2 regions of the Streptomyces sp. NPDC048257 genome follow, and region 1 is predicted to be linked to the other one. Evidence: riboswitches for the same ligand, from Rfam matches in the RefSeq annotation. Region 1 holds a riboswitch; the other holds the start of a gene.

Region 1 (4,907 bases):
GGAGGGGAGCGAGCGGGAGAAGTACCTGCGCGACGCGGCGATCCTCGAAAAGGGGCTGCTCGAGGAGCCGGACAACACCCGCTACGCGTTCTACCTCGCCCAGAGCTGGCGCGACGCGGGAGAGGCGGAGAAGTCCCTCGCCGCCTACGACCTGCGGGCGGGCATGGGCGGGTTCGCCGAGGAGGCCTACTGCGCCCGGCTCTACGCGGCACGGCTCGCGGCACGCCTGGACAGGCCCGCGGGCGAGGTGATGGACCGCTACCTCCGTGCGTACGAGAGCCGCCCCAGGCGCGCCGAAGCGCTCTGCGATCTCGCACGTCTGTGCCGCGTCGAGGGCCGCTGGCCACTGGCGTACATGTTCGCCCGGCAGGCGGTGCGGATCCCGCGTCCCGACGACATCCTCTTCGTCGAGGTCGACTGCCACGGATGGCGGGCACTCGACGAGCTGGCGGTGTCCGCGTACTGGACCGGCGCGTACCAGGAGTCGCTGGACTGCAGCGAGCGCCTGCTCCGGGAAGGCGGGCTCCCCGAGGACCAGCGGGCCCGGGTCCGCGGGAACCTCGACTTCGCCCGTCTCAAGCTGGACCCGGACTACCAGGTGGTCGCCTGACGGCGAGGGCCCGCGGCTCCCCCCATAGGGTCGCGGGTCCTCGCCGTAGGCAGTTGCGTCCGACGACGGTGTGCGTCAGTCGGCCAGCGGCAGGTAGACGCGGTTGCCCGATGCCGCGAACTCGGCGGACTTCTCCGCCATGCCCGCCTGGATCTCGTCGGCCTTCAGGTCGCCGCCGTGCTCGCGGCGGATGTCCTGCGAGATCTTCATCGAGCAGAACTTCGGACCGCACATGGAGCAGAAGTGCGCGGTCTTGGCCGGCTCGGCCGGCAGGGTCTCGTCGTGGAACTCGCGGGCCGTGTCCGGGTCGAGGGCCAGGTTGAACTGGTCCTCCCAGCGGAACTCGAACCGCGCGTCGGACAGGGCGTCGTCCCACTCCTGGGCGCCCGGGTGCCCCTTGGCCAGGTCCGCGGCGTGCGCCGCGATCTTGTACGTGATGACGCCGGTCTTGACGTCGTCGCGGTTGGGCAGGCCCAGGTGCTCCTTGGGCGTCACGTAGCAGAGCATCGCGGTCCCCCACCAGGCGATCATCGCGGCGCCGATGCCCGAGGTGATGTGGTCGTAGGCGGGCGCGACGTCCGTGGTCAGCGGGCCGAGCGTGTAGAACGGCGCCTCCTCGCAGATCTCCTGCTGGAGGTCGATGTTCTCCTTGATCTTGTGCATCGGGACGTGGCCCGGGCCCTCGATCATCGTCTGGACGTTGTGGCGCTTGGCGATCGTGTTCAGCTCGCCCAGCGTCCTCAGCTCGGCGAACTGGGCGGCGTCGTTGGCGTCCGCGATCGAGCCGGGGCGCAGGCCGTCACCGAGGGAGTAGGTGACGTCGTACGTCGCGAGGATGTCGCAGAGCTCCTCGAAGTTCGTGTAGAGGAAGTTCTCCTTGTGGTGCGCCAGGCACCACGCGGCCATGATCGAGCCGCCGCGCGAGACGATGCCGGTCTTGCGGCGGGCGGTCAGCGGCACGTAGGGCAGCAGCACGCCGGCGTGGACCGTCATGTAGTCGACGCCCTGCTCGGCCTGCTCGATGACCGTGTCCTTGTAGATCTCCCAGGTCAGGTCCTCGGCGCGGCCGTCGACCTTCTCCAGCGCCTGGTAGAGCGGCACGGTGCCGATCGGGACGGGGGAGTTGCGCAGCACCCACTCGCGGGTGGTGTGGATGTTGCGGCCGGTCGAGAGGTCCATGACCGTGTCGGCGCCCCACTTGGTCGCCCAGGTCATCTTGTCGACCTCCTCCTCGATGGAGGAGGTGACCGCGGAGTTGCCGATGTTGGCGTTGACCTTCACCAGGAACCGCTTGCCGATGATCATCGGCTCGATCTCGGGGTGGTTCACGTTCGCCGGAAGCACCGCGCGACCTGCGGCGATCTCCTCACGGACGACCTCGGGGGAGACGTTCTCGCGGATCGCGACGTACTCCATCTCCGGGGTGATCTCGCCGCGGCGGGCGTACGCGAGCTGCGTGACGGCGGCGCCGCCACGGCCGCGGCGGGGCTGCCGGGGGCGACCCGGGAAGACCGCGTCGAGGTTCTTGAGGCCGCCGCGCGGGGAGGTGTGCTTGACGCCGTCGTCCTCGGGACGCACGGGGCGGCCCGCGTACTCCTCGGTGTCGCCGCGGCTGATGATCCAGTTCTCGCGCAGCGGCGCGAGGCCGCGCCGGACGTCGGTCTCGATCTGCGGGTCGGTGTACGGACCGGACGTGTCGTAGAGCGTCACGTCCTTGCCGTTGGTGAGGTGGACCTGGCGGACCGGCACCCGGAGGTCGGGGCGGGAGCCCGCCAGGTATCCCTTGTGCCAGCCGGGCTGGCGCTCGGTCTGGCCGTCGGCGTCCTGGCTGACGGCAGGCGTGCGTGCGTCCTGAATGGTCATGAGACCTGATCTCCCTACGCCGGCATTACCCGGTAACAGGTTCGGCGGTCGACGCAGCCTCTTCCCGTACGCATCTGTGATGCCCGTACGGTGATCAGCGTCCTCTCAGCCCGGTGCTCCGAGCTCCCGCGTTGTGCAAAGGTGCCCCCACGCTAGCGTCATCCATGGCGTGCTGAACAGTGGGCCCCCTCATCTCTTGCGATGATCTGCTGGTGACGCCCTCGCTGCAGCCCCCCACCGAGCCCACAGAGAACCACGGCCACAACGGCCACCCGCATGCGAGCCCGGGGCAGTGCGCCGGGCACCCGTCAGGGCACTCCGACGGCCACCCCGCCGGGCACTCCCCGGCTCCCCCATCGGGTCACTCCCACGGCCACGGCCACGGCCACAGCCACGGCCCGGCGGCCCCCGTCTCGAAGCACCTGCGCAAGGTCATCGCGGCCGTACTGATCCCCTTCGCCGCCGCCGTCTTCATCGGCATGGTGGTGCTCTGGCCGGGCGGCGCCCCCGCCCACGAGCGCACGGGGGTGGGCTTCGACCGGCAGACCCAGCAGGGTGTGGTCGCCGCGCTCGAACAGGTCGACTGCAAATCCGTGAACGCCTCCCAGGTACCGGCGACCGGGACCCCCTCCACCCCCGAGGGACGCGGGGCGCAGGCCGCGCAGACCGGTGAGTGCAAGAAGGCCACCGTCGAGATCACCACCGGCCCGGACAAGGGCCGCACCTTCGTGGAGATCGTCCAGCCGGGCGCGCCACGGCAGTTGGAGGATGGCCAGGAGGTGGTGGTGGCGTACGCGCCGGACGCCCCGCGCGACCTCCAGTACTCCGTGATCGACGTGAACCGCAAGCTCCCCATGGCGCTGCTGGCCGGCATCTTCGCGGTCGCGGTGGTCCTCGTCGGGCGGATGCGCGGGCTGTTCGCACTCATCGCGCTGGTGGTCAGCTTCGGGGTGCTGACCCTCTTCATCCTCCCGGCCATCCTGCAGGGTTCGAACCCGCTGGTCGTCGCGGTGGTCGGGGCGAGCGCCATCATGCTGATCGCGCTCTACATGTGCCACGGGCTGACCGCCCGTACCTCGGTCGCCGTTCTCGGCACGCTCGTCTCGCTGCTGCTGATCGGGCTGCTCGGCGCGGTGTTCATCGACTGGGCGTTCCTCAGCGGCAACACCGACGACAACACCGGGCTGATCCACGGGCTGTACCCGGACATCGACATGAGCGGTTTGCTGCTCGCGGGTGTGATCATCGGATCACTGGGCGTGCTCGACGACGTGACGGTCACCCAGACCTCGGCGGTGTGGGAACTGCACCAGGCGGACCCCTCGATGGGGCCGCGCGCCCTCTACCGGGCGGCGATCAGGATCGGCCGCGACCACATCGCCTCGGTGGTCAACACCCTGGTTCTGGCCTACGCGGGCGCCGCGCTGCCACTGCTCCTGCTGTTCTCGATCGCGAACAGCAGCATGGGCTCGGTGGCCAACAGCGAGCTGGTGGCGGTGGAGATCGTACGGACCCTCGTGGGCTCGATCGGCCTGGTGGCCTCGGTCCCCGTGACAACGGCGCTGGCCGCGCTGGTGGTTTCGGCCGACCGGCCGGGATCCCAGGCCGCCGGCCCGGCCGCAGCTCCGGCCCCGGCGGGTCCGGTCCGCAGCGGCCGGGGCCGGCGGCGCAAGCGCTAGGCGCCGCTCCCTGATCCGGCCTGATCGGCAAGGCGTCCCCTAGGGCGGGCGGTCAGCCGGCGTTCTGCTCGTTCTGCTGCGATTCGGCGAGGATCTTGCCGAGCGCCTCGTCGAGGTTCTCCTCGAAGTCGCCCAGGTTGCGCTCCTGTCCGAGCGGAACGATCCGGTCGGTGCGGTCGAGGAACGCGACGAGCGGCGCCGCGCTGGCCCGGAACAGGGCCCGGTCGCCGCCGACCTGGAGCCGGATGTGGACGTCGGAGAGGTCTTCGGGGTGGGTGGGGGCGATGTGCACATCGCCGTCACCGCATGGCTTGTTGATGCCGTCGAGAAGGAGTTCCCGGCCGAACGCCCAGGTCACGGGCGCGTCTCCGGGAAGGTGAAAGGTCAGGCGGACTGCGTAGGGGTCGCGTGCGTCGTACCGGAGTTCCACCGGAATCCGGAACGAAAGCTCCTCGGAAACGAGGAAGCTCATCATGACCTCTGCCTGTACCGACTCGCGCATTGACTACCCCGCTGTAGTTGAAGTGGCCAGGAATGATCCCCCAGGACCCACTTGACAAGAGTGGTGGAAGCGGTAGCAGATCACAAGGAGTGAGTTTTCAGATACTGATAGAGAACGAGAGGGTGCTCAACAGCGCGCCTACTTCACTCCGTAGCCGATTGACTACATAGAGCAATCGCTCTTCTTGGTGCAGGGGTAGAGAAATAGCCATCGTGGCGGCCGTATCGCCGACCGTAATGGGGATGGCGGCGCA
Region 2 (4,907 bases), on a different contig from region 1:
AAGTAGTCCACTCCGGCTTCGGCGACGGCCGCGTCGACCTCGCTCTCGGCGTGGCAGGACCGGCCGATCAGCACCTGCTCGCCGAGGATGGCGCGGGCGGCGGGGACGGGGATGTCGCCCTGGCCGAGGTGCAGGACGTCGGAGCCGATGGCGTGGGCGACGTCGGCGCGGTCGTTCACGGCGAGGAGCCTGCCGTGGCGGCGGGCGGCCTCGGCGAACACCTGGAGGTGCTCGAGCTCCTCCCCCGCCTCCATGCCCTTGTCGCGCAGCTGGACGATGTCCACGCCGCCGGACAGGACGGCGTCGAGGAACTCGGGGAGGTCACCCTGGCGCTTGCGGGCGTCCGTGCAGAGGTAGAGCCGGGCGTCGGACAGCTGCATGGGTGTACCCCCCGGGATGGAGGCGGTGTACGGGCCGCGGCCCGTACACCGCTGTGGAGCGAGAGCGATCAGGTCAGAGGGCGAGCGCCTGGGCGCGGCGCTTCACCTCCGTACCGCGATTCTCACTCAGCGCCTGCACGGGGGTGCCGGGCAGGGTCGGATCCTCGGTGAAGAGCCACTCCAGGATCTCCTCCTCGGTGAAACGGTCGTCGCGCAGCACGGTCAGCAGACCGACGAGGCCCTTGACGACCTTGTCACCGTCGATGAAGGGGGCCGGAACCTGCAGGGAGCGGTTCTCGCCCCGGCGGACGGCGATGAGCTGCCCTTCCTTGACCATCTGGCGGACCCGGGTCACCTCGATGTTCAGCATCTCCGCGATGTCGGGGAGGTACAGCCACGAGGGGACAAGGGCATCGATCTTTGCGTCAATCTCGGTCACAGGGACAAGCCTGCCATCTCGGCTGCGCCGCCGGTACCTGAGCAGCCCCGTCCGGGTCGCGGCCCATGCCCCCGGGCACGCTCTTCCGGCCCGTCCGGCGCCCCAGGACCGGGCCGGGCCGGGCGTCAGACGGTGGCCGACTTCAGTGGGGTCGCGGGGTCGCGGACCTTGGCGGGGTCCAGAGGGACCGCCGCCTCGATCAGGCGGCGGCCCTGCGCCAGGTCGCGGGGGCGGCCCACGGCCAGGACGGCGACGAGTGCGCCGTCCCGCAGCCAGCACACCGACCAGGCCGGACCGGCCGGGTCGCCGCGCAGCAGCAGGGCGTCGGCCCCGCCGTGGTGGCCGGCGTACTGCACGAAGCGTCCGAACTGCTCCGACCAGAAGTACGGCACCGGGTCGTAGACCTGGGCCGGCTCCCCGGCCAGGATGTTCGCCGCGACCGTCCTCGGCCCCTGGAGCGCGTTGTCCCAGTGGTGCACGAGCAGCCGCGTCCCGTACCGCCCGGACGGGAAGGAGGCGCAGTCGCCGACCGCGTACACCCCGGGCAGCGAGGTCCGCAGGTGGGCGTCCGCGGTGATCGAGCCGTCGGGACCGCGTTCCACGCCGGTCCCGGCCAGCCATCCGGTGGCGGGGCGCGCGCCGATGCCGACCACCACCGCGCCGGCGGGCAGGACGCGCCCGTCCGCGAGCAGGACCCGGCCCTCCTCGATCCCGGCGACCCTCGCCCCGGTGATCAGCTCGGCGCCGGCCTCCTCGTACCAGCGCGCCATCGGCTCGGCGGCCTCGGCGGGCAGCGCCCCCGCCAGCACCCGGTCCGCCGCCTCGACGACGGTGACCTCGCAGCCCGCCTCCCGGGCGGCGGTGGCGAACTCGGCGCCGATCCAGCCCGCCCCGACGACCACGGCCCGGGGCGCGGTCGCCAGTACCGGGCGCAGCCGGGCCGCGTCGTCCAGCGTGCGCAGCAGGTGGACGCCCGGGACGCCCTCGGTGCCGGGCAGGGTCAGCGGCTGCGCGCCGGTCGCCAGCACGAGGACCCCGTACGGGACCGGGCCCGCCTCGGTGTCCAGCTCGTGGTCGGCGGCGCGCAGTCCGGTGACCTCGGTGCCGAGCCGGAGGTCGATCTCGAGTCCTTCGAAGTCCACGTCGAAGGCGGAGTCCTCGGCCTTGCCGAGGAGGACCGCCTTGGACAGCGGGGGCCGGTCGTAGGGCTGGTGGGGTTCGGCTCCCAGCAGGGTCACGGGCCCGGTGAAGCCCTGTTCGCGCAGGGCGACCGCGGTCTGCACCCCGGCCATTCCGGCGCCGACGATCACGACGCCGCGCTGATTCTGTTCCGTCTGCTCGCTCACTCGGCCACCCTAGTCACCTGACGCTCCGTCAGGAATAGGTGCCGCCTTACCCGCCGTCCACGGCCGGGTTAGTCTGGCCACCGTACCTATCGCGGGAGTCCGGCGCACCGGGCTGAGAGGGAGGCTGGCCGGCCTCCGACCGTACGAACCTGATCCGGGTCATGCCGGCGAAGGGAGGGGCTGGACGCCCATGCACTCATCTCGAAAGGATTCCGCCACGGGATCCGACGTCCTCGTCATCGGGGGCGGGATCATCGGCCTGGTCACCGCCTGGCGGGCCGCCGCGCGCGGACTGAGCACCACACTCGCCGACCCCGCACCCGGCGGCGGCGCCGCCCAGGTCGCGGCCGGCATGCTCGCCCCCGTCACCGAACTGCACTACGGCGAGGAAGCCCTGCTCGGCCTCGGCCTCGCCTCCGCCGCGCGCTATCCGCAGTTCGCCGCCGAGCTCGCCGAAGCGAGCGGCGGCATGGACATCGGCTACCGCGCCTGCGGCACCCTCGCCGTCGCCCTCGACTCCGACGACCGCCTCCACCTGCGCGAACTGCACGCCCTGCAGCGCCGCTGCGGCCTGGAGTCCGAGTGGCTCACCGGCCGCGAGTGCCGCCGCCTGGAGCCCTTGCTCGCCCCCGGCGTACGCGGCGGCCTGCGCGTCGACGGCGACCACCAGGTCGACCCCCGCCGGCTCGCCGCCGCCCTGCTGGCCGCCTGCGAACGGGCCGGCGTGATCATCCACCGTGCGGCCGCGGAACGGCTGCTCACCACCACCGACCGGGCGACCGGCGCCCTCCTCGACGACGGTACGGAGCTGCTCGCCGACCAGGTGGTCCTGGCCGCGGGCTCGCTCACCGGTCGGCTGGCGGGCGTACCGCCGGAGGTCGTGGCCCCCGTACGGCCGGTCAAGGGCCAGGTCCTGCGGCTCACCGTGCCGGCGGCGTACGCGCCGTTCCTCTCGCGGACCGTACGGGCCGTCGTGCGCGGCAGCCACGTCTACCTGGTGCCGCGCGAGAACGGCGAACTCGTCATCGGCGCCACCAGCGAGGAACTCGGCTGGGACACCACCGTCACCGCGGGCGGGGTCTACGAACTCCTGCGCGACGCCCACGAACTGGTCCCCGGCATCACCGAACTCCCGCTCACGGAGACCCGGGCGGGACTGCGCCCCGGATCCCCCGACAACGCCCCGCTGCTCGGCCCGACCGACCTGCCGGGCCTGCACCTGGCGACCGGGCACTACCGCAACGGAGTGCTGCTGACCCCGCTCACCGGCGAGGTCCTCTCCGAGCTGCTGGCCACCGGCGAACTCCCGGAGATCGCGCGTCCCTTCACCCCCCGCCGGTTCTCCGCCGCACGTCAGGAGTCGTACGCATGACCATCTCCGTCAACGGCGAGCCGCGCGAGATCGCCGCCGGCGCCACCCTCGACACGGTGGTCGCCACCCTGACCACGGCCCCCTCCGGCGTCGCCGCCGCGCTCAACGAGACCGTGGTCCCGCGCGGGCAGTGGCCGGCGACGCGGGTCGACGAGGGCGACCGCATCGAGATCCTCACCGCGGTCCAGGGAGGCTGAGCGGCATGGCGGACGACCTCTTCACCCTCGGCGGCCGGACGTTCTCCTCCCGCCTGATCATGGGCACGGGCGGGGCCCCGAGCCTGGACGTACTGGAACGCGCCCTCGTCGCGTCCGGCACCGAGCTCACCACGGTCGCGATGCGGCGGCTGGACCCCACGGTCCAGGGCTCCGTCCTGTCCGTGCTCACCAGGTTGGGCATCTCGGTCCTGCCCAATACGGCGGGCTGCTTCACGGCGGGCGAGGCCGTCCTCACGGCCCGGCTGGCCCGGGAGGCGCTGGGCACGGACTGGATCAAGCTGGAAGTGGTCGCGGACGAGCGGACCCTCCTGCCGGACGGTGCCGAACTGCTGGACGCCGCCGAGATCCTGGTGGACGAGGGCTTCACGGTCCTCCCGTACACCAACGACGACCCGGTCCTCGCGCGGAAGCTGGAGGACGTGGGCTGCGCGGCGATCATGCCGCTCGGGTCCCCGATCGGCTCGGGCATGGGCATCCGCAACCCGCACAACTTCGAGCTGATCACGGAGCGCGCGTCGGTCCCGGTCATCCTGGACGCGGGCGCGGGCACCGCGTCGGACGCGGCCCTGGCGATGGAACTGGGCTGCGCGGCGGTGATGCTGGCCTCGGCGGTGACCCGCGCGCAGGAGCCGGTCCTGATGGCATCGGCCATGCGGGACGCCGTCTCGGCGGGCCGCCTCGCCCACCGCGCGGGCCGCATCCCCCAACGCCGCTTCGCGGAGGCCTCCTCCCCCACGGAGGGCAGGGCGTCACTGGACCCGGAACGCCCGGCGTTCTGAGGGGGCGGGGGCGGGGGCGGGGGCTTCGGTGGCGGGGGCGCCGGCTGGTCGGGGTGGTGACGCGGGGCGGGGGCTCCGGGTGTGCGGGAGCCCCTTGATCGGCATCAGAGTGGCGCATGGGGGCTTCCCGTCAGTCTCATCGTCTCTCCGGTCCGGGCCGGTCCCTCAAGGGCGCTCGTTCCTCGCGTCGCTTCGCGATGTCGCTGCGCTCCACCCTTGACCGACCGGCCCGCCCCGGAAAGTCGAAGACAGCCGGGAAACCCCCAAAAGAACGAGCCGGGCCAAGGACAAAGGGACGGCCTCATCGGAGACGCCCGCCCCGGTCGGGCGCAAGCAGCCACGACCGACAGACGGGGCCCATGCCCGCCGTCGG

The links. A riboswitch is a leader RNA that binds a small molecule or an ion and turns the genes downstream of it on or off. The one in region 1 is predicted to bind thiamine pyrophosphate.
Region 2: another riboswitch for thiamine pyrophosphate. It lies ahead of thiO (glycine oxidase ThiO); the one in region 1 lies ahead of thiC (phosphomethylpyrimidine synthase ThiC).

What each region holds. Positions count from the first base shown of each region.
Region 1 is NZ_JBICZI010000006.1:79,791-84,697, forward strand. It holds gene ACGFZK_RS15675 (glycosyltransferase) at 1-610, shown strand, start outside; gene thiC (phosphomethylpyrimidine synthase ThiC) at 686-2,473, opposite strand; TPP riboswitch at 2,468-2,613, opposite strand; gene ACGFZK_RS15685 (YibE/F family protein) at 2,653-4,152, shown strand; gene ACGFZK_RS15690 (SsgA family sporulation/cell division regulator) at 4,205-4,654, opposite strand; gene ACGFZK_RS15695 (IclR family transcriptional regulator) at 4,752-4,907, opposite strand, start outside.
Region 2 is NZ_JBICZI010000018.1:119,119-124,025, forward strand. It holds gene thiE (thiamine phosphate synthase) at 1-380, opposite strand, end outside; gene ACGFZK_RS27700 (Rv2175c family DNA-binding protein) at 454-819, opposite strand; gene ACGFZK_RS27705 (NAD(P)/FAD-dependent oxidoreductase) at 945-2,165, opposite strand; TPP riboswitch at 2,247-2,358, shown strand; gene thiO (glycine oxidase ThiO) at 2,356-3,537, shown strand; gene thiS (sulfur carrier protein ThiS) at 3,534-3,734, shown strand; gene ACGFZK_RS27720 (thiazole synthase) at 3,740-4,534, shown strand.